DNA from 3 places in the Faecalibacterium sp. AM43-5AT genome. Region 2 is predicted to be linked to each of the others. Evidence: predicted binding sites of a transcription regulator. Region 2 holds the regulator's gene; each other region holds the start of a gene.
What was found. The regulator Rex, encoded in region 2, represses fermentation and respiration genes when NADH is low (regulators of the CRP and FNR family bind a similar motif). The targets are predictions, from matches to a motif close to ATTGTTAANNNNTTAACAAT.
Positions count from the first base shown of each region.

Region 1: the regulator Rex is predicted to act here: its motif matches at 2,750-2,769, upstream of fucO (lactaldehyde reductase).
Region 3: the regulator Rex is predicted to act here: its motif matches at 5,217-5,236, upstream of gap (type I glyceraldehyde-3-phosphate dehydrogenase).

Region 1 is NZ_QVGZ01000002.1:182,639-190,490, forward strand. It holds gene DW937_RS04775 (putative ABC transporter permease) at 57-1,364, opposite strand; gene fucO (lactaldehyde reductase) at 1,532-2,680, opposite strand; gene DW937_RS04785 (GntR family transcriptional regulator) at 2,941-3,318, shown strand; gene DW937_RS04790 (ABC transporter ATP-binding protein) at 3,311-4,012, shown strand; gene DW937_RS04795 (hypothetical protein) at 4,006-4,818, shown strand; gene DW937_RS04800 (sugar phosphate isomerase/epimerase family protein) at 4,980-5,828, opposite strand; gene atpC (ATP synthase F1 subunit epsilon) at 6,000-6,407, opposite strand; gene atpD (F0F1 ATP synthase subunit beta) at 6,407-7,819, opposite strand.
Region 2 is NZ_QVGZ01000004.1:34,436-42,287, forward strand. It holds gene DW937_RS06650 (DNA translocase FtsK) at 1-2,180, opposite strand, end outside; gene DW937_RS06655 (ATP-dependent Clp protease proteolytic subunit) at 2,283-2,963, opposite strand; gene DW937_RS06660 (redox-sensing transcriptional repressor Rex) at 3,225-3,866, shown strand; gene DW937_RS06665 (thymidine kinase) at 4,164-4,781, shown strand; gene DW937_RS06670 (ABC transporter substrate-binding protein) at 5,382-6,773, shown strand; gene DW937_RS06675 (sugar ABC transporter permease) at 6,979-7,852, shown strand, end outside.
Region 3 is NZ_QVGZ01000002.1:42,476-50,327, reverse strand. It holds gene DW937_RS04140 (hypothetical protein) at 1-179, opposite strand, end outside; tRNA gene DW937_RS04135 (tRNA-Ser) at 297-388, opposite strand; gene DW937_RS04130 (alpha-hydroxy-acid oxidizing protein) at 647-1,666, shown strand; gene spoIID (stage II sporulation protein D) at 1,720-2,724, opposite strand; gene DW937_RS04120 (citrate synthase) at 2,970-4,340, shown strand; gene DW937_RS04115 (hypothetical protein) at 4,340-5,125, shown strand; gene gap (type I glyceraldehyde-3-phosphate dehydrogenase) at 5,324-6,355, shown strand; gene DW937_RS15465 (hypothetical protein) at 6,858-7,256, shown strand; partial or broken gene DW937_RS04100 (nucleotide sugar dehydrogenase) at 7,384-7,852, shown strand, end outside.

The DNA.
Region 1 (7,852 bases), on a different contig from region 2:
ATCCGAAACGTATTATACCGGTTTTTGCACCAAAGTGCAAGAGGAACGTTGAAATTTCAGCCAGCCTTGGCTACTTTTTTGGCATTGGGATAAATGCGCTCCATGCGGGCATCGTCAAAATGCGCATCCAGCAGCGTATCGATGCTGTTTTTGGGCGCTTCGCCGCTGGTGCGGGCATCGTAGCGGGCAAGGGCCAGCGCACTGGTGAGCATGTTCACCGCCATGAATACGGCCAGCACCGCAGTTACCCACGGGCGGATATGGCTGCGCACCTTTGCCATGCCCTTTTCCACCAGCGGATAGCCGTAGCGCATCCATATCACCGCCGCAATGCCCCAGAAAAAGCAGTACAGCAGGTTGATGCGCCCGCCCAGATTGAACTTGAACTTGCTGTAGTCCCAGAACACGGTGCCGAACAGCAGCTCGGTGACGGCGCTGCACACGTATTCGTACACACCGCCCATGACGGTGCCGAAGGCGAACAGATAGCGGTCGCTTTTGTCCTTTTCCTGCCGCAGCAGCACTGTAGCCATCACCAGTGCCAGCCCCCACACCACGCTGAACGGCCCCCAGACCAGACTGGAGCGGCTCATCCACACGCCTGCCGTCACGCGGCAGAACACCGTCTCCACCATGTCGCCCAGAAACGCGCCGATCACGAACAGCCACAGCAGGTCGGACACGCTGAGAAAGTTCTTTTCCCCCTTCCGGAGCGCAGTCTGCTCCTGCCGGGCCGCAGCCGGGTAAGCATACTGGATGCGTTTTTCAATGTAAAGCGCGATCCTGCGGCGCAGCGTGTCCGACCGCTCCCCCAGTCTCTGGTTGAGCTGCTCCAGCATCGGGTGCCGGGCCGCATACTGCTGCACCAGCACCGCCGAACCGATCTGGTCCAGTACCGCCACCGTCAGCGAGACCCATACTGCCGGGTGCAGCAGCCAGACAGGGATATGCGCGCACAGCTGCAGCAACACATTATTGCCCCACAGCACACTTGCCGTGCCCAGCGCACCCCACAGCAGCGAATACTGCAGGCACACATAGCCGTTCAGATTGAATTTTTTTCCGGAATAGTCCCACCACTTGCGGCGGTGCAGGCGTTCCAGCAGCTTGGCGGTGATCCATTCCATCACCGTTGCCGCCATCATACAGGCAAAGAACAGGTAGACCGGCTCGGTGCGCAGGTCGCTGAAACTCACGGCCAGCAGCACACCGGTGGTACCGTAGATAAAGCAGAACGGGCCTGCCGCCGCACCGCGGTTGGCAAACCTTCCGCCCCGGATGGTCGCGACTACCGTCTCAGCCACCCAGCCCAGAAAGGAATATACTAGATAAATAACACCCAGAGTATAGAAGTTCAGCGTCATAGGCATCCTTTCGCTTGTGGAATTTTGTCGATACACTGATTGTACCCGGTTTAAGCATATTCTACAAGAGCTGTTGTGAAAAATTCACAAAAGCCGTCCTGCCTGCAAAAAGGGCCGCCGTGCATTCAAACGCACAGCGGCCCTTTCTTATTGATTCAGTTTACAGCTCACAGCTGGCTCTTATACAGCTCCACGATCTCCTCCACGCTGGTGTCGCGGGGATTGCCGGGACGGCAGGCATCTGCAAATGCGGACTCGGCGAGGAACTGGATATCCTCTTCCTTCAGGATGCCGTGCAGATTTGCGGGGATGCCCACGTCTGCGCCCAGCTGCTTGACGGCGGCGATGGTTGCATCGGCGGCAGCAGCATCGTTCATCTCATCGATGCCCACAACGCCCATGGCCTTGCCCACGGCGCGGTAGCGCTCACCGGCAACGGACTTGTTGTACTCCAGACCCACCGGCAGCAGGATGGCGCAGGCCACACCGTGCGGGGTGTCGTACAGAGCGGACAGGCCGTGTGCCATGGAGTGGACGATGCCCAGACCCACGTTGGAGAAGCCCATGCCGGCGATGTACTGGCCCAGAGCCATGCCCTCGCGGCCTTCCGGGGTGTTCTGCACTGCGCCGCGCAGGCTCTGGCTGATGAGCTTGATGGCTTCCAGATGGAACATATCGGAGATGACGCAGTGACCCTTGGTAATGTAGCCCTCAATGGCGTGGGTCAGAGCGTCCATGCCGGTGGCGGCGGTCAAGCCCTTGGGCATGGAGGACATCATATCGGGATCGACCACGGCGATCTCGGGGATATCGTTGGTATCCACGCAGACGAACTTGCGCTTCTTCTCCACATCGGTGATGACGTAGTTGATGGTGACCTCAGCAGCAGTGCCGGCAGTGGTGGGAACAGCGATGGTGAACACAGCGTGCTTCTTGGTGGGAGCAACGCCTTCCAGAGAGCGGACATCCGCAAACTCGGGGTTATTGATGATGATACCGATGGCCTTTGCGGTATCCATGGAGGAGCCGCCGCCGATGGTCACGATGCAGTCAGCTTCAGCAGCCTTGAAAGCGGCCACGCCGTCCTGCACGTTGGCGATGGTGGGGTTGGGCTTGATCTCGCTGTAAACAGCGTAGGCAAAGTTTGCAGCATCCAGCAGGTCGGTGACCTTCTTGGTGACGCCGAACTTGATCAGGTCGGGATCGGAGCAGACGAATGCCTTCTTGTAGCCGCGGGCGGTCAGTTCGGGAACGATGTTCTCAATGGCACCGTGGCCATGGTAGGAGATGGTATTCAGAACGATGCGGTCAGCCATAGTTATTTTTCCTCCAAATCTCTTTTCCGCCGCTTTTCGGGCGGAACTCTCTGTTTTTCAGCATAACACATTGTCAAAAACTTTGCAATGTGAAATTGTTTGAATTTATTGTAAATTTTTATACATGTGCAGTGTTTTATGGGCACTTTTTCCATTTTCCCGCAGTTTTATGATGTTTTTTCTTTTTCCCCTTGACAAACAGAGCAAATCATGTATTATTGTATCAAGCGCTTAATACAGCAAGACAAGGAGATGATACCATGGGCGAACAGTTTGATGCCAGCCGCCCGATCTATGCACAGCTTGTGGAACGGCTGAAGGCCCGGATCCTGGCCGGCACCTACCCGCCGGGCGGGCATCTGGATTCGGTGCGTGATCTGGCCGCAGCCGCCGGGGTGAACCCAAACACGATGCAGCGGGCCCTTGCCCAGCTGGAGACGGAGGGGCTGGTGCACACCGAACGCACTGCAGGCCGCTATGTTACGGAGGACACTGCATTGATCGAACAGCTTCGCGCCGACACCGCCCGGACGCTGGCGTCGGATTTTCTGGAAAAGATGCGCGGCATCGGCTACAGTCCCGCACAGGCAGCCGCGCTTTTGGAACACTGGGACGCAAAGGAGGACCGCAATGAGTGAACTTTTGAGCTGTGAAGCACTGACCAAGTGCTACCAGAAGGATAAGACCGCACTGGAAAATGTAGACCTGCACATCGGCTTTGGCCGCATCGTGGGGCTGCTTGGCCCCAACGGCAGCGGCAAGACCACCCTCATCAAGCTGGCGAACGGTCTGCTGCAGCCCAGTGCAGGCAGCATCCGGATCGCCGGCATGACCCCCGGGCCGGACACCAAAGCCATCGTGTCCTATCTGCCGGATGCTGACTGGCTGCCGGACTGGATGCGTGTGGAGCAGCTGGTGGAAATGTTCCGCGAATTCTATGCCGATTTTGACCCCGCTAAGGCAAACGAAATGCTGGCCCGGCTGGAACTGGAACCGAAGGCGCGGCTCAAGACCCTCTCCAAGGGCAGCAAGGAAAAGGTGCAGCTGATCCTGGCCATGAGCCGCGCCGCAAAGCTCTACCTGCTGGATGAGCCTATTGGCGGCGTGGACCCTGCCGCCCGGGACTACATCCTGAGCACCATCCTGAACAACTACAGCCGGGATGCGACCGTCATTCTATCCACCCACCTCATCGGCGATATCGAGCCCATTCTGGACGAAGCCGTCTTTTTGAAGGATGGCCGGGTGTTCGCCCACCGCAATGCCGAAGAGCTGCGCGAGACCGAGGGCATGAGCGTGGATGCATATTTCCGGGAGGTATTCAAATGCTGAAACAGCTGTTAAAATATGAATTCAAGGCCACCGGCCGCACCTACGGCGGGCTGTATCTGGCCCTTGTTGCGCTGGCAGTGCTGAGCGGCTTTTCCCTGCGCAGCTCTTCCAAGGACGACTTTGCATCTCTGCTGCTGTTCGCCTATATGGTCGTAGCCGTTGCGGTGGCAGTGGTGTCCGTGATGACCATTGTGACCCGCTTCACCCGCAATCTGCTGGGCCGCGAAGGCTACCTGATGCACACCCTGCCGGTGACGGAAAGCCAGCTCATCCTTTCCAAGCTGATCTCCAGCGTGGTCTGGATGCTTTGCAGCGGCATCGTGGGTATTTTCTCCTTTGCGGTGATGCTGCTGGCTCTGTCTCTGAACAGCGCGGCCCTGCAGCAGCTGCCGGAGCTGTGGCAGAAAGTGGTAGAGATCTTCCGAGAGATCTTCCGCATGACCGGCAGCTCCGGGTGGCTCTGGCTGATCTTTGAAACGCTGAACGGACTGGTGGCACTGGTGTCCAGCATCCTGTGCATCTATGCCGCATGCATGATCGGCCACCAGTTCAAAAAGCACATGGTCCCGGCCGGTATTCTGGCATTTTTCCTGCTGTCCTTCCTGCAGAACTGGCTGAGCTCCGGTGTCAGCAGTGCCGACATGCTGCAGGCTGTTTCCTATCCCACCCTTGGCGGTGTAGATGTTTCCATTGCTGCGCCCAGTGCGTTCACCACCCTGTTCGGGCTGGCGGTCAGCATTGCCTTTGCCGCAGGGTACTTTCTGCTGACCCGCTGGCTGATGGAGCATAAGCTGGATCTGGAATAATTTTAATGTCCTCCGCTTTCGTTCTGGGCATTTTCAGCGAAACTACTTCTTAATTGCAATTTGTAAAAGGCCGAACCATAAACTTCATCTGATACAAAAAACATCTGCAAGCTGCCCCATTCCGGGCAAAGCTTGCAGATGTTTTTCTTGTTATAAAGTGTTCAGCACTCGTCGTACTGCTTTTTCAGGTAGTTCAGGCATTCCACCGCGTTTTCCGGGGTGGTATTCTCCAGCGTTGCAAAGATATAGGGCTTTTCCTGCTTTGCAAAGCGCAGGATGGTGCGGTAGTCCTCCATACCGCCCTGCCCTGCACCCGTAGCAGCCAGCTGGCCGCCCGCATCCTTGCGCAGGAAATCCTTGAAGTGGATCATGGCGATGTCCTTACCCAGAAGCTCGATGGCCTCGGCGAACACTTCCTCGCGGCGGTCCACATTTTCCATGTTCAGCAGGTTGACGGGGTCGAACAGGATCTGCAGGTTCGGGCTGCCGATCTCGTCCAGCACAGTGCGGGCGCGTCTGGCATCGTACACGATGTGCTTGACCACCGGCTCAATGGCAATGGTCACGCCATACTGCTCGGCGCAGCGCACCACCGGCTTGAAGTTCTTGATAAAGGTGGAAAGGGCTGCATCGCTGCGGCACTCCGGGCAGAACTTGTACTCTGCGTTGGGCGCACCGGTCTCGGTGCCCACCATACCGCAGCCCAGCAGGCTTGCAAAGCGGATGTGGGCATAGTATTTTTCCTGAATGGCGTGCAGGGCATCCGCATCCGGATGGGCAAGATTGAGATAGTTGCCCAGCACGGCAATGTCGATGCCGTTTTTCTCAAACAGATGCCGCAGATACAGCGCATAGCCGGGGGTCAGGGCGCTGGGGGTGCAGGGCAGCTCCTTGAAGGATTTGCTCAGAGCCACATGGGCGCAGGTAAAGCCTTTCTGGCGCACCAGCGGCAGCACCTGTTCAACGGGCAGCTTTTCCGCGTCATGCAGACGCAGGCCGAATTGGATCATGGAAAACCTCCTCCTTTCCCGCGCAACACGCGGGGTTGCATTGACCTTATTATACACGAAAGCTGCGTTCCATGGAACAGCCTGCAACAAAAAAGAGCATCACTTTGCACCCTCAATGGATGCAAATGATGCTCTTTTTTCAGATCTGGTCCTGGCAGATGCGGCTCTTTCTCAGCGCCGGTACTTTGCAGCGGCCTGCAGGCGCTGCATCGCACGGTCGAGCGCGATCTTGCTCTGATAATATTCATGCATGCTCTGCTGATGCTGCAAACGCTCCTCGGCACGGATGCGGGCAGCCTCGGCACGGTTCTTGTCGATATCCTCCGGGCGCTCGGCGCTGTCCACCAGCACCATCACGTAGGCAGGCGTCACCTCGGCAATGCCGTCGCCTACCAGGATGTCCCGGCTTTCACCGTTCACCTCAAAGTGCAGGATGCCCATGTGGATGGCCACCAGTACCGGGCTGTGTCCAGCCTGTATGCCGTACACGCCATCACTGATGGGCAGCACAAGGTCTTCGCAATCGCCCTGATAGTACTCACCGCTGGACGCAGTGATGTTCAGCATGAACTTGTTCATCAGACGGCACCGCCCTTTTCCTCAGCCAGCTTTTCCGCCGCCTTCTGGCGGGCATCTTCCAGCGTACCAACGTTGAAGAACGCCCACTCCGGCAGGTCGTCGGCTTCGCCGTCCACAATGGCGGCAAAGCTGCGCACGGTATCCTGCAGGGGCACATACTTGCCCTTCAGACCGGTAAAGTTCTCGGCCACAGCAAAGGGCTGGGACAGGAACTTCTGCAGCTTGCGGGCGCGGGCGACGGTGAGCTTGTCGTTCTCGTCCAGCTCGTCCATGCCCAGAATGGCGATGATGTCCTGCAGTTCCTGATAGCGCTGCAGAATGGACTGCACCTTGCGGGCCACGCGATAGTGCTCCTCGCCCACGATATCCGCTTCCAGAATGCGGGAGGTGGATGCCAGCGGGTCCACGGCCGGGTAAATGCCCTGCTCCACGATCTTACGGGACAGCACGGTAGTGGCATCCAGATGTGCAAAGGTGGTGGCGGGGGCCGGGTCGGTCAGGTCGTCGGCGGGGACGTAGACGGCCTGCACAGAGGTGATGGAGCCTTCCTTGGTGGAGGTGATGCGCTCCTGCAGAGCGCCCAGCTCGTTGGCCAGAGTGGGCTGGTAGCCCACAGCAGAGGGCATACGGCCCATCAGAGCGGACACCTCGGAGCCTGCCTGCACGAAACGGAAGATGTTATCAATGAACAGCAGCACGTCCTTGTGGGTCTCCTCACGGAAGTACTCTGCCATGGTCAGGCCGGTCTCGGCAACACGCATACGTGCTCCTGGGGGCTCGTTCATCTGACCAAAGACCAGTGCGGTCTTATTCAGAACACCGGACTCGTTCATCTCGCCCCAAAGGTCGCAGCCCTCGCGGGAGCGCTCGCCCACGCCGGTGAAAATGGAGTAGCCGCCGTGCTCGGTGGCCACGTTATGGATCAGTTCCTGGATCAGCACGGTCTTACCGACGCCTGCACCGCCGAACAGACCGATCTTGCCGCCCTTTGCATAGGGGGCCAGCAGGTCGATGACCTTGATGCCGGTCTCCAGGATCTCGGTCGCGGGCTTCTGCTCCGCAAAGCTGGGGGCCTTGCGGTGGATGGGCCAATGCGGCACATCATCCACAGAGCCCTTGCCGTCGATGGGTCTGCCCAGCGGGTCGAACATGCGGCCCAGCGTGGCTTCGCCCACCGGTGCGGTCAGGCCGTGGCCGGTAGCGGTCACGGTCATGCCCTTGCCAAGACCCTCGCTGGCGGAAAGCATGATGCAGCGCACAGTGGTCTCGTTGACATGCTGTGTCACTTCCATCGTGCGCTCGGTGCCCTCAGCGGTCACGGTAAGCGCTTCCTGCAGGGCAGGCAGCCTGCCTGCGGTGAACTGCACGTCCACCACAGGGCCGGCTACGCGAATAATAGTTCCCTGTATCATACGATTGCCTCTATACTAATTTGTAAATACGTT
Region 2 (7,852 bases):
ATTTTTTCCAGATCCGGCCGTTCTGCGGCCAGCTTGTTGAAGGACTTGATGTCGCGCACATTGTTCTCCGCAAACAGGCGGTAGCGGCGCTCCATCTCCTGCACGGCACTGCCAAGGGCACCTGCGGCCTTTTTCGGCTCGGTGACCACCGGCATCAGCAGGTGGGGAATGCCGTTGTACTCGGCCAGCTCCACCACCTTGGGGTCGATCAGCAGCAGTTTCACGTCCTCCGGGCTGGAGCGAAACAGCAGGCTCATGATGATGCTGTTCACGCACACGGATTTACCGCTGCCGGTGCTGCCTGCAATGAGCAGATGGGGCATCTTGCACAGGTCTGCCACCTGTGCCACACCGGCAATGTCCTTGCCAAGCGCAATGCCCAAGGGCGAAGTCATGCGCAAAAAGCTCTGGCTCTCGAACACGCTGCGGATATACACCGGGGTCTTTTTGTGGTTGGGCACCTCAATGCCCACGGCAGGCTTGCCGGGGATGGGCGCTTCCATACGCACATCTGCCACGGCAAGGTTCAGAGCGATATCGTCTGCCAGCGAGGTGATGCGGCTGATCTTGACACCCGCCATGGGCTGCACCTCGTACCGGGTGACGGAAGGGCCCCGGGAGATATCCAGCACACGGGTGCGCACGCCAAAGCTTTCCAGCGTATCCACCAGCTTCTGGGCGTTGGCTTTCAGCTCTTCCTGCGCGCCGGGGTCGGTCTCGTCCCGCGATTTTTCAAACAGCTCAATGGGCGGATACTGGTACTGATAGGTATCCACCGGGTCGGTCTCGTCCACAGGGGCCGCTGCCGCGGCCTGCTCGGAAGCGGCAGGCTTTTCCATTGCCGCTGCCACCAGCGTGCTGATATCCTTTTCCTCCACCGGTTCGCTGGTAATGCTGATCCAGCCGTCCTCGTCGGGTGTGCCGCGCATGGCAACGGCGTTTTCGGCGCTCACCCGGGCGGGTGCCGCCGGGACTGCAGGCTGGATGGGCACGGCGGGCATCTCCGGCGTGACAGCCGCTGCCGGGCTTTCCGGCTGGGCCGTCGGCATTGCCGGGGTCATGACCGGAGTATCAAAGCTTTCCGCTGCCGCAGGCTGCACCGGCTGTGCAGCCTTTGCAAAGAAATCGGATGCATCGGTCTCCACTGCGTCCTGTACGATGGGCTGCGGGGCAGGTCTGGGGGCCGGGCGCAGCGGGTTCTGCCCAAAGGTGCCGCCCGGGCCCACGATGAGCGGCTCGATGGGTTCGCTGCCGCCCTCCTTCACCTCAGTGTGGTCGGGGCCAAGGTCTACGTCAAAGGAAGCCCGGGGCCGGGATACCCGTACCTGCACCGGCGTGATGGCCGGGGCGGCAGGCTCCGGCTGCGGGGCGGCCTCCGGCTCCTCCGCCTCCATCTCTTCGGTCACCTTGTGGCCCCAGTGGCGGATGCCGTTCAGCCAGTCCGGCACACCGATGCGGAAAGCCGGAGTTTCCATCTCCTCTTCGGCATCTTCCTCATCCCGGTATTCATCTTCTGCTTCGTCGTAGTCTTCCTCAGCCTCGGCTTCTGCCGCGCGGGCAGCGGCACGTTCAGCGCGGCGGGCTGCGCTCTGCTGCGCCATGGCCGCACCCTTTGCGTGCACGCCGCCAAACGCAGCGCACAGCCATTGCCACACCTCTGCCGGGGTCAGATCAAAAATGTACAGGCTGACACACAGTGCCAGCACGATCATGATCAGGGTTGCCGCGGGCCGTCCGCACAGCAGCAGCAGGCTGCCGCCCAGCAGTGCGCCCAACGCACCGCCGCCGATCCATGCATTCACGCCGTTTGCGTAGCAGGCAGCCGTCATCTGAAATGCCGACATGCCCTGCGGCTGGATATCGGAAAAAACGATCACCGTGCCGCAGGCAAACACCAGCCCAAGAACCAGCTTGAAGATCTTGGGCAGAAGGTCTTCGCCCCGGGTATACTGCACAGCAAGGCAGCACACTGCCGCGCCCAGCACAAAGCTGCCGCAGCCAAAAAGTCCGAACAGCACATCGTGCAGGGCCTTCCATGCCGAATCTCCCTCCACAAAGGCCAGCACCACCAGCAAAAGGCCTGCAAACAGGGTGCCAAGCCCCGCCGGAAGCCGCTGCTCGGCCCGCTTTTTGCGCGATGCTGCGCGCCGTGTTGTCGTTTTACGTTTTTTTGTTGCCATGTTTCTTTGTTCCCCGCGTTTGTAGTAGACACACTATTTGATTTTATTATTGTACCACGCAGGGAAGAAAATGGCAAACCTATTGTTGTACAAAATCGGCCTTCATTTGCGTTCGATCTCTTTATACAGCCACGCCAGCGCATCCGAAAGCCCGCCCAGCTCGTCGATGAGCTTTTCCTTCACGGCCCGGCGTCCATCCAGCACGGTGCCCATGTCCATCACCAGCTCGCCGGTGTGGAGCATCAGGTCGGTGTAGCGTTTTTCGGTCATGCCGCTGTGGGCCGCTACGAAGCCGGTGATGCGCTGCTGCATCTGCTCAAAGCTGCGCATGGTCTGCGGCACCCCCAGAATGACACCGGAATGCCGCACCGGGTGCACGGTCATGGTGGCTGTGGGCACGATGAAGCTGCGCCGGGCGCTGACGGCCAGCGGGATGCCGATGGAGTGCCCGCCGCCCAGCACAAGCGTTGCACTGGGTTTGGACACGCTGGCGATCAGCTCCGCCAGCGCAAGGCCTGCTTCCACATCCCCGCCTACCGTGTTCAGCAACACCAGCAGGCCTTCGATGCGAGGATCCTCCTGCGCGGCCACCAGCTGCGGGATGACATGCTCATACTTCGTGGTCTTCTGGCCCTGCGGCGCTTCCGAATGGCCTTCGATCTGGCCGATGACGGTCAGGCAGTGGATCACATGCTCCCCGCGGGCCAGCGTGACCGTGCCCAGATCTTCGATCTCTTCCTTTTCCAGCCGACGCTCGTCGGTCAGCTGCGTTTCATCGTTCATATGCTTTCCTCCTGCGTTTTCTGTCAGCATTCCCCAGCCTGTGCCGGGCTATGCAGACCCGCTGCAGCAAAAAAGCGGTAACATTTCATAAAATTTTTTTGAGAATGATTTGACATTCTCCATCGGTGCAGTATACTTTAAATAATTGATTGTAATATCTGCAATATGAACCCGTAAACGGATCGGGGTTTCTCTGCGCCGCATCTGTAAAGCAGGCAGCTGCGGCAAGTACTGCGATAGAGCGAAAGGAGAAAGTATTCTATGAACACCCCTGCAAAGGCTTCACTTCCCGTTATCAAGCGTCTTCCCAAATATTACCGCTATCTGCGCTCTCTGCAGGTGGACGGCATCAACAGCATTTCTTCCCGCGAGCTGGCTGCTCAGATGGGCACCACCGCTTCGCAGGTACGGCAGGACTTCAACTGCATCGGCGATGTGAATGGCCGGCAGGGCATCGGCTACTCGGTGGAAAACCTGCTCTCCATTCTGGAAGGCCTGCTGTTCGGCAACGGTGACCGCCTGCCCACCATCCTGATCGGCTGCGGCCGTCTGGGCAAGGCAGTGAGCCGCTTTATCACCACCGATACCAACGGCTACCGCCTGATCGCCGCCTTTGATGTGGCACAGAGCGAGGTAGGCAAGGAGATCAGCGGCATCCAGATCCGCCATATCGACGAGCTGGAGTCTTTCTGTGCCGAGCATCACCCCAAGGTCGCAGTGCTCTGTGTGCCCCGCGATGGTGCGGAACAGGTCAGCGGCCGTCTGGTAGATCTGGGCATCGAGGGCTTCTGGAACTTCTCCCACTATGACCTCTCTGTGCCGTATCCCGATGTGGTGGTGGAGAATGTCCATCTGGGCGACAGCCTGATGAGCCTTGGCTACCGCCTGCGCAATCAGGACTGAAGATACCTATCTATAGTAAATAAAAAGAAATAAAGACTGCTGCACAAGAGCAGCGGGCTCGCCCTCTCCGTCATTGCTAACGCAATGCCACCTCTCCCAGAGTGAGAGGCTTTGGCAGTATGGTCAGGTTTCCAGTTTTGCCAAGGGCTTTCCCCTTGATAGATTTCCCCCGGTCGGGGGAAAATGGCGAAGCCAAAAGGGAGAATAAGCTGCTGAGCAATGCGAAGCTGAGAGGGTGAGGACGCTAAAATAAAAACAGGTGCAGCAGTCTTTTCTGCTGTAAGGAGAATTTTTCAAATGGCAAAACTGTATTTCCGCTACGGCGCAATGAACAGCGGCAAAAGCACCGCCCTGATGCAGGTAGCCCACAACTACGAAGAACAGGGGATGCGGGTGCTGATCCTCAAGCCACAGGTGGACACCAAGGGCGGCGGTGAGCTGGTGAGCCGTCTGGGCGTGCGCCGCAAGGCTGATCTGTTGATCCCGCCGGAGACGGATGTATTCGAGGCCGTGCGCACGGCCAACGCTGACGGTGCGCCGCTGGCCTGCGTGCTGTGCGACGAGAGCCAGTTTTTCACTGCGCAGCAGGCAGAGCAGCTGTTCATGGTAACTGTGGACCTGAACATTCCGGTGATCTGCTACGGCCTGCGGGCAGATTTTTCACTCAAAGGCTTTCCCGGCTCCACCCGCCTGCTGGAGCTGGCCCACACCATCGAGGAGATGAAGACTATCTGCACCTGCGGCCGCAAGGCCATCTGCAACTGCCGCAGGGTGAACGGCAGGTTCGTCTTTGAGGGCGAGCAGGTGGCCATCGATTTGGAAAACGATGTGCAGTACGTGAGCATGTGCCCCCAGTGCTACTTCAAGGCAAAACGCGCGTTCTACGCCGAAAAAGCTGCTTCGCAGGTCGAATAAGCTTGTATACAAGACTGTTGTGTTCAACGACACGGCAGTCTTTCTTTTTTTCCCCGGCCCACAGGCGCTGTCCACGCAGCAGCGCAAAATATGTCGCTGTCGATGCTTCTTCACCCCCCAAAAGGGCGAAGAAGCACCGATTTCAACGCCTGCAGACCGGTGCCGGATGCCTGCTTCACGCGATTGATATATCAGAGTGCACATTTTTTGCACTATTGATATATCAGTTTGCAAGCCCGCATCCGGGCCATTTTAATGTGTTGCTCTGCCACAATGTATGCAACAGTTCCATATTCCAAAACCGAATGTTTACAAAATTATTGCAAAATTCGACGTTCCCCCTATGATACATCCCAGTTTTCTATGCAAAATGGCGAAATATACATGTTGCACAGTTTTTCGAGCCAAGTTTATTCATTTCAGCAAAGGCATCAATTCTCGCGTGAAAACAAGAGCAATATTTGTACGTTTTTTGTTTAGATATCTGCAATTTGCGTCTTTCTTTTTGGTTGTTGTTTTGTTATCATAATTGTATACAACGGGGTATGTGCAGAACCCCCGTTCGAGATGATGTTTTCTGTATTTAGGAGGAGAACAAAAATGAGCATGGCAATTTCTCGTCGTGATTTTATGAAGGTCACCGGCGCTGTGGGCGCTGCCGGCCTTCTGGCTGCCTGCGGCGGCAACTCTGCTGCATCCAGCTCTGCTGCTTCCACTGCTTCTTCCGCTCCCGCTGCTTCTGCAGACGAGAGCCTGGCACTGTCTGACGGCCCTGTATCCATGACCATCAGCTGGTGGGGCGGCGACAGCCGTCACGAGGCTTACCAGAACGCCATCAAGGAGTTCCAGGCTGAGCACACCAACATCACCATTGAGCCCACCTTCGCCGCATGGTCCGGCTGGGAAGAGAAGATGGCAGCTGCCTTCATCGCTGGCAACGCACAGGATGTGTGCCAGGTGAACTGGAACTGGCTGTACAACTACTCTGCTGATGGCAGCAAGTTCGTGGATCTGAACACCGTTTCCAAGTTTCTGGATCTGACCCAGTGGGATGACGCTGCTCTGGATGCCTGCTACGTTGCAAACGCTCAGCAGTGCGTGCCTGTCTCCATGACCGGCCGTATCTTCTTCTGGAACATGACCACCTTCAACAAGGCTGGCATCACCGAAGTTCCCAAGTCTCTGGATGATCTGATGGCTGCCGGCAAGGCATTCCAGGAGAAGCTGGGCGACGATTACTACCCCATGCATCTGGGCGCATACGACCGTATGATCCTGATGGTGTTCTACCTCGAGTCCAAGTACGGCAAGGACTGGGCTGATCCCGTCACCTCTACCCTGAACTACACCGAGGACGAGATCGCTGAGGGCATCGACTTCATCAAGAGCCTGGTGGATGGCCACGTCATGATGAACCTGAAGACCTACTACTCCGCTAACTCCGATACCGCTACCCACCAGTCCAACGAGTGGATCACCGGTAAGATCGCAGGTATCTTCGAGTGGGATTCCGCTGCTTCCAAGTACTCCTCCGCTCTGGATGATGCCAACAAGGACGGCTTCACCGTTGGCGAAGAGATCAAGTTCGGCGACAACAACGGCGGCTTCTCCAAGGTCTCCATGGGTCTGGCTATCACCAAGACCAGCCAGTGCGTTGCTGAGGCTGCTACCCTGATCAACTTCCTGCTGAACGAGGAGAAGGGCGCTTCCATCATGGGTTCCGAGTGCGGCATCCCCGCTTCCAAGGCTGGTCTGGCTGCTGCTCAGGCTGCCGGCGCTGTCAAGGATCTGGTTGCTGAGGCAAACGCCAAGGTCATGGCCTTCACCACCAACAAGCTGGATCCCCTGTTCGAGAACAACGACCTGAAGGCTTCCGGCACCGGCATCTATCAGGAAGTGTTCGACACCGTTGACTACGACGGCGTTTCCGGTGCAGACGTTGTTGACACCCTGCTGGACGGCATGGAGTCTGTTGGTTACACCATCGGCTAAGTTTTTCTTCAGAGTGCCGCTGTGTGCGGTGACGTACATATAAAGGGCACCCTTTGGCTAAAACGGAGGGGCACCTGCCGCCCATACGGCAGATGCCCTTTTTTTGTCAGGGATATGTTACAAATTCTTGACAAAGCTGTATCCAGTCTGTTACCCCTTCGTCCGTCTCATGCTCCGAAATTCCTTAAAAAGGAGGATTTCCCAGATGAAAGAAAGCAATGCTCCCGCCGTCGGGCGCACCCCGTTCCAGAAGTGGCTGGACAAATATCAGGGTCTGTTTTATCTGATTCCCTGGATCATCGGCTTCGTCGTCTTTAAGGCAGTTCCCTTTGGTCAGTCGCTGTACTACAGCTTCACCGATATGAACTTCTTCAAGAGCGGCACCCAGTTCGTTGGTCTGGCCAACTACATCACGGCCTTTACCACCACCAAGATCACCAAGGCGCTGCTCATCACCTTCAAGTACGCTTTCATTACCGTGCCTCTGAAGCTGGTCTTTGCGCTGTTCATCGCATACATCCTGAACTTCAAGATTGCATGCGTCAACCTGTTCCGCACGGTGTACTACATTCCCTCCATTCTGGGCGGCTCTGTTGCAATCGCCGTTCTGTGGAAGGCTGTGTTCAGCGTGGATGGCCTGCTCAACACCGTGCTGCGCGCTGTCACCTTTGGTCTGGTGCAGGGCCCCGAGTGGTTGTCTGACCCCAGCTACGCGCTGTGGATTATCTGCTTCCTGCGCATCTGGCAGTTTGGTTCCGCCATGGTGCTGTTCCTGGCCGCTCTGAAGGGTGTGCCTGCAGACCTGTACGAAGCCGCTACCATTGATGGTGCCGGCAAGTGGCGTCAGTTCTTCTCCATCACCGTTCCGATGATCACCCCCATCATCTTCTACAATCTGGTCACTCAGATCTGCCAGGCTTTCCAGGAGTTCAATGGCCCCTACATCATCACCAACGGCGGCCCCCGTGGTTCCACCACGCTGATCTCTCTGCTGGTCTACAACTACGCATTCAAGTCCTATGACATGGGTATGGCATCCGCTCTGGCATGGATCATGTTCATCATCGTCTGCATCCTGA
Region 3 (7,852 bases), on a different contig from region 2:
GCTGTGGATGTGATCTCATAATCAAAGGTAAAGGCCGCGCCTGCCTGCAGCGCTTTCACCCGGCGGGCTACCAGACTGTACCCGGTTGCAGCGGCCACGGCTGCAAGCAGTACAAGAATGAGCACTGCGATCAGGACCACATAGCCCGCGCCGTGCTTTTTCCGTTTGGAAGATGCCATAAAAAATCCTCCCTCAGATGTTTTATTCAGCATAGCGGAACGGCGGACAAAAGTCAAGGAGGAACAGAGAAGCGCTGAAAAAAACAAAAAATCCGAAACCGTAAGGTTTCGGATTTCTGGCGGAAAGATGGGGATTCGAACCCCAGAACGCTTTTGACACGTTACACGATTTCCAGTCGTGCGCCTTAGACCAACTCAGCCATCTTTCCATATTCGGTTCTGCGTTTTGGGCCGTGGCCCTCAGCGCTCCACTATAATACCTGAAAGAAGCACTTTTGTCAAGGATTTTTTTGAAAAAAATTGTATTTTTTCAAAAAGCACGTGCCTGCGTTTCTGGCCTCCGAACTTTGCACTGAAAACCGTGCAAAACCCTTGACGACGACTGAAAACCGGGCTATGATGGGGGCAGAGAGTGCTGCGGAGAGAGTTTGCCCTGCAGAAAAGGAATAAAAGGAGGATATTTTATTATGACTTATCCTGAAGTGCTGGCGAATGCGCGTGAGTGCATCGGAAAATACTGCAAGGCCTGCCCGGTGTGCAACGGCGTGGCCTGCAAAAACCAGATCCCCGGCCCCGGTGCCAAGGGCGTGGGCGATACGGCCATCCGCAATTATAATAAGTGGGCCGAGATCCGCGTGAACATGGACACCCTGTGCGAGGGCGGCACCCCGGACACCCATATTGAGCTGTTTGGCAAGAGCTTCAAGTACCCGTTCTTTGCAGGCCCGGTGGGTGCTGTGAACCTGCACTACTCCGAAGCCTATACCGATATGACCTATAATGATGTGCTGGTGCGCGCCTGTGCAGAGAACGGCATCGCTGCCTTTACCGGCGACGGCACCAACCCCACCGTTATGGAGATGGCCACCAAGGCCATTGGCGCAGCAAACGGTTGCGGCGTGCCCACCATCAAGCCCTGGAACATTGATACCATTAAGGAAAAGATGGCCGAGGCCAAGGCCAGCGGCTGCTTTGCCGTAGCAATGGATGTGGATGCAGCCGGTCTGCCCTTCCTGAAGAACATGACTCCGCCCGCAGGCAGCAAGAGCGTGGCAGAGCTTGCCGAGATCGTCAAGCTGGCCGAGCGCCCCTTCATCGTCAAGGGCGTTATGACCGTTAAAGGCGCACTGAAGGCAAAGGAAGCCGGTGCGGCTGCTATCGTGGTGTCCAACCACGGCGGCCGCGTGCTGGATCAGTGCCCGGCCACTGCCGAGGTGCTACCGGAGATCGCAGCAGCCCTCAAGGGCACCGGCGTGAAGATCCTGGTGGACGGCGGCATCCGCACCGGTGTGGATATGTTCAAAGCACTGGCACTGGGTGCAGACGGCGTGCTGATCTGCCGCCCGTTCGTCACGGCTGTGTATGGCGGCGGCGAGGAAGGTGTGAAGTGCTACATTGATAAGCTGGCCGGTGAGCTGGCTGACACCATGCAGATGTGCGGTGCGCATTCTCTGGCCGAGATCACCCCGGATATGGTGCGGGTATAAGAAAAAGAGTGAATAGAAAAGCGGTCTGTGCCTTTGCGGTGCGGGCCGCTTTTTCATCCTTGCAGCTGCGTGCCGGGGTAGTAGTGTGCCAGAATATCGGCATAGCTTTTGCCCTGCTCCGCCATGGCCTTTGTGCCCCACTGGCTCAGGCCCACACCGTGGCCGTAACCCCGGGTGACAAAGCTGAAATTCCCGCTCTGGTACTGTACCGTAAAGCATGTGCTGCGCAGGCCCAGCGCCCGGCGCAGGGTCGTGCCGGAAACGGTCTGCCCGCAGACCGTGACGGTTTTTGTGTATCCGGCGCTGGTCAGCTCTGCCGGGCCGAACCAGACCTCCGGCGCGACGAGATCGGCAGAAATGCCAAGGCCTGCAAGGGCCTGCTGCACCTGCTCTGCGGAAAAGGTGACGGTGTATTCGTAGTTGTCAGCGGAACGGTCGGTGCTGCTGTCCACTGAAATGAGGTAGGGCAGGGCGGAACCCCATACATTTTCGCTGGCCTCGGTCTGCCCATTGGAAATGGCAAAGTAGCTAGCGCAGGCAGGAACATTCTCGTAATAAAGTATCTCATCCAAGACCTCGTCCACAAGGGCGGAGAGGCGGGCGTAATTCTGCTCGTAGGCGGTGCCCCAGTAGCTGCGCAGCACCGGCTCGGTCAGGCAGCCCTGCCGCCGGGCTGGGTCGGCAGTGAGCCAGGCGCCGCTTTGCAGGGTGGTGTGGTCCCGGCAGTAGAGCGCATAGCTGTGGGCGGCAACGGCCTGTGCCTTGAGCGCTTCGTCCGGCCAGCTCACCGGCATCTCGGCGGCGACAGCACCCAGAACGTATTCCTGACGGGAAAGCTCCAACACCTGTCCGGTGGCCTGATCCTCCACCAGAAAGGTCTCGGCATCCGCAGAAGGCACGGCACCTGGCGGCTGCGCAGATGCTGCAGGCGAAGATACGGCAGAAGATGCGGGCTCTGCCCCACTGAGCACGGCGCGTGTGATCCGGTAGGCAGCCAGCGGCAGAATGCTGCCCAGCACCAGCAGGACCGCAAAGATTGGCAGAAAAAACTTTTTCATAGTCCCAAACCCTCCGACAGCGGTGTTTTTTTAATCAGAATACCGGATATACCCTGAAAAAAGATGCGAAACAGGGAAAAAGCCTTTTGTGGTGCAAGCGCAAAAAGCATCAAACCGGCTTTTTGTGCGCTGAACGGTGCAGTTGATGCTTGAATTTACTCGTCAAAAGCGATAATATAGAATTATACCCATCATTGAGGGTGGGCGGGAAAGTATATAAATAGGATGAAAGGAGAATTCCCCTTATGAATTTTGCACATTCGGAGGTGGCAACGCTGGACCCGAACACAATGCGGACTTTGTGTGAGGAATATGTTGCCAACAACTACATCGATCCGGAGACGAGCGAACGTCTGGGGGTCAAGCGCGGCCTGCGCAACCCGGATGGCACTGGTGTGCTGGCCGGCCTGACCAACGTCTGCGACGTTGTGGGTTATAAAAAGGATCAGGAAGGCCATGTGATCCCCACTCCCGGCAAGCTGATCTACCGCGGTGTGAACATCAACGAGATCGTGGACGAGGCCTACCGCAATGACCGCTTTGTGTTTGAAGAGGTGATCTGGCTGCTGCTGTTCGGCAGTCTGCCCAACCGGGAGCAGCTGGACGATTTCTGTGAGATCCTGGCAGAGCACCGCGCCCTGCCGGAAGGCTTCATGGACACCATGAACGCCCCCTCGCCCAATATCATGAATAAGCTGCAGCGCTGCGTGCTGGGCCTTTACTCTTACGATGAGCACGCCGAGGATCTGAGTCTGGAGAACATCCTGAGCCAGAGCATCAATCTGATCGCCAGCATGCCCACCATGATGGTGAACGCTTACCAGATGAAACGCCGCTACTACGATAAGCAGAGCATGTTCTTCCACCTGCCCAAGCCCGGCCAGAGCACGGCAGAGCACATCCTCAGCACCTACCGTCCGGACCAGAAGTTCACCCACGAGGAAGCAAAGCTGCTGGATATGTGCCTGCTGGTGCACGCCGACCACGGCGGCGGCAACTGCTCCACCTTTACCACCCGTGTGCTGTCCTCCTCCGGCACCGATACCTACTCCGCAATCGCGGCGGCCATCGGTGCACTGAAGGGCCCCAAGCACGGCGGTGCCAACCTGATGGTGAACCGTCAGCTGAAGGATATCCTCAAGCATGTGGAAAACCCCGAGGACGACGATGAGGTGCGCGAGTATCTGCGCCGCATCCTGCGCAAGCAGGCGGGCGATGGCTCCGGCCTGATCTACGGCATGGGCCACGCGGTGTACACCATCAGCGACCCTCGTGAGGTGATCCTGAAGCAGCGCGCCCGCCATCTGGCCTACGACAAAGGCTTTGAGGAAGAGTATAATATGCTGTGCAGCATCGAACGGCTGGCCCCCGGCATCTTTGCCGAGGAAAAGGGCAGCACCAAGCCGGTGTGCGCCAACGTGGACCTGTTCAGCGGCCTGATCTACAACATGCTGGGCATCTCTGAGGATATTTACACCCCGCTGTTCGCCATTGCCCGTGTGCCCGGCTGGTGTGCACACCGCGTGGAAGAGGTGGTATTCGCCAACCGTATCATTCGTCCCGCTTACAAGTATCTGGGCGTGCGCCAGAAATATAAGCCGATTGAGGAACGCTGATGAATCCTTCTGTTTTGTTCGTTTTTATCCTGAGCATTCTGCTGGGCGTGCTGCGCGCGGCAGACCTTGCCTTTGGCACCGATGCCGTCACCGGTTTGTGCGTGGTCGGCTCGGTGTGGTGGCGCTATCTGGCACTGGGTATCGTGGTGCTGGCTGCAGTGCTTGTGGGCCGTACACAGCCTTCCCGCTCGGAAGCGGTGCGTAGCCGCAGGCCGCTGGCCGGTATTCTGGCTTTTGTCGGTGCAGTATGTTTTCTGGCCGCAGCGGGTGCACAGATCGCGCTGGGCGCAGCTTCCGGTCTGGGCGGCTTTGTGCGGTGCATTCTGGAATGCCTGTGCTCCGCGTGGCTCAGCACCATAGGCCGCTGCTGGCTCAGCCCCAACGAGTGGAAAAAGCCCTTTGGCGGGCTGTATCTGGCCGTGGCGGGCAGTCTGCTGTTCTACTGGAACGTGCTGCTGCGCTTTATGGAGAACAGCTCCAGCTGGCACCGCGTGACCCCTACAGCGGCGGTGTGGCAGGCGCTTGCGGCACTGGTGTTTTTGGCAGCGCTGGCCCGGGCGCTGCATGTCCCGCAGCCGGGCAATGGCAAAACACTGTGCGCAGCCGGGCTTGCCGCATTTGCACTTTGCCTGTGCTGGCAGCTGCCCTACGTACTGGTTTTGATGAGCGGCCTGAGCTGGGCCACACCGGCTGTCTGGCCGGAGATCTTTGCCGGACTGGGCCTTTGCTGCGTGGGCGGCATTGGCGGAGCGTGCGCTGCAGCCTGCTTGAACGGGGAGAGCTGACAAAAATGTTGGCACTCTGTTGGCGCAATTGCCGAAAAGCAGGGAATGAAAGGAATTAAAATCGTACAAAAGCAAAAAATGCAGTGAATGTCTTGTTAATTTTTTGGCAGATACTTGAAACTTTCTGCGTTTTGGTCTAAAATAAAGATACCGTGATTTATCCGATTATGGGTAAAATAATTAGGAGGTACTATTAACATGGCTGTTAGAGTTGCTATCAATGGTTTCGGTCGTATTGGTCGTCTGGCTTTCCGTCAGATGTTTGATGCTGAGGGTTACGAGGTCGTCGCAATCAACGACCTGACCAGCCCCAAGATGCTGGCTCACCTGCTGAAGTACGATACTGCTCAGGGTTCTTTCTGCGGCAAGATCGGCGAGGGCAAGCACACCGTCGAGGCTACCGAGGACTCCATCATTGTTGACGGCAAGGAGATCAAGATCTACGCTGTTAAGGACGCAAAGGACGCTCCCTGGGGCGAACTGAACGTTGATGTTGTTCTGGAGTGCACCGGCTTCTACACCAGCAAGGAGAAGAGCATGGCTCACATTCAGGCTGGCGCAAAGAAGGTCGTTATCTCTGCTCCCGCAGGCAACGATCTGAAGACCATTGTCTTCTCCGTCAACGAGAAGACCCTGACCGCTGAGGATCAGGTCATTTCTGCTGCTTCCTGCACCACCAACTGCCTGGCTCCCATGGCTAACACCCTGAACAAGACCTACCCCATCGTCTCCGGTATCATGACCACTGTTCATGCTTACACCGGCGACCAGATGATCCTGGATGGTCCTCAGCGCAAGGGCGATCTGCGCCGTGCTCGTGCTGGCGCACAGAACATCGTTCCCAACACCACCGGCGCTGCTAAGGCTATCGGCCTGGTCATCCCCGAGCTGAACGGCAAGCTGATCGGTTCTGCTCAGCGTGTGCCTGTTCCCACCGGCTCTACCACCATTCTGGTTGCTGTCGTCAAGGGCAAGGATGTCACCAAGGAGTCCATCAATGCTGCTATGAAGGCTGCTACTTCTGAGTCCTTCGGCTACAACGAGGATCAGATCGTTTCTTCCGATGTCATCGGCATGCGTTACGGCTCTCTGTTCGATGCTACCCAGACCATGGTCGCTAAGATCGACGACGACACCTATCAGGTTCAGGTCGTGTCTTGGTACGACAACGAGAACTCCTACACCTCTCAGATGGTCCGTACCATTAAGTACTTCGCTGAGAACTGCTAATCATAGCTCTACGCTCAAAAGCGCTTGAGGTGCCGTGCTGAATAACAGTTGATACCGGCTTTGCCGGTACGAACATGCTGTGATTGGCATGACAACAGGATATTGAGTTCAACACCCTTCCTTTTGCGGGTTTCCGTGAGGGGAAGGGTGTTTTTTTGCTGAAAAAAGCAATGGAACGAGTTTCTTTCCAAAATGAATATGTTGCAACAAAAAGACGGAATAAAGTACGGAAATCTTAGCCATGAAGCAGGCAATGATACAGCTGAAAAGTATTGTATCCCAAAGGAAAAAATGGTAAAATGTTTTTAGTGTCGATAAATACATTTACGAAATTGATATTGATGATTCTGGAAATAAAATGTCAATGAATTGCGGCGTAAATCAGTCAAAAACCTGGGCGTAAATGCGTCCGGGCTTTTTGTGATGTAAAGGAAACCGGGCCGGAGTTTGGCACGGTATGGGGATGAGATCCCTAAATGGGGAAAGCGACGGGAAAGGGAAAATGAAAGAGAAATTGAGGCTTGCTGTTTTTGGCCACAAAAGGTGGTCGAGAGAGGGCGGCGTGGAGATCGTGGTAAAAGAGCTGTGCACACGGATGGCGCAGCAGGGCTGTCAGGTGACATGTTACAACAGATCGGGACATCATGTGAGCGGTGCGGAATATGATGATGCCAGTAAAATTGAATACGCTGGAATCTGCCAGAAATATGTTCCGACCATTCAGCGGAGAGGGGATGGAGATATAATACGCGGCTGTCATAATAGGGACAAGGGTGCGGCAGAGAATGAAAGGCTCCGCAACCCAAAGTTCATATTTTCTTACCCGAAGAATGAACGACTGATCTTTTTGAGCGGCAGAAATGCCGCGCAGGAAGAAATCTCGACCATGAGGGTGGGGTGACAGCCAGCGGACAGGTGTACGAGCCTATCCGCTCTTTGTGTTGTCTGGAAATATATTGGTTTGATGTGAAAATAGATGAGAAAAACGTTTTAACGAATAGATTTTAAAAGCGTAGGAGGAGAAAAAGGTGGAAAATTATAAGATTGCTGTTGCGGGTACAGGCTATGTTGGTTTGTCGATTGCGACCCTGCTTTCCCAGCATCATCATGTGACCGCTGTGGATATTATCCCGGAGAAGGTCGAGATGATTAATAACCGGAAGTCTCCGATTCAGGATGACTATATTGAAAAATATCTGGCAGAAAAGGATCTGGATCTGACTGCAACCCTCGATGCAAAGGCTGCATACTCGAATGCGGATTTTGTTGTGATTGCGGCCCCCACAAATTACGATAGCCACACCCAACACTTTGACACATCTGCCGTCGAGGCTGTGATCAAGCTGGTCATGGAGTATAACCCGAACGCTATCATGGTTATCAAGTCTACGATTCCTGTGGGCTATACGGCAAGTGTAAGAGAAAAGTTCAACAGCAAAAATATCATTTTCAGCCCGGAATTCCTGCGTGAATCCAAGGCCCTCTACGATAACCTGT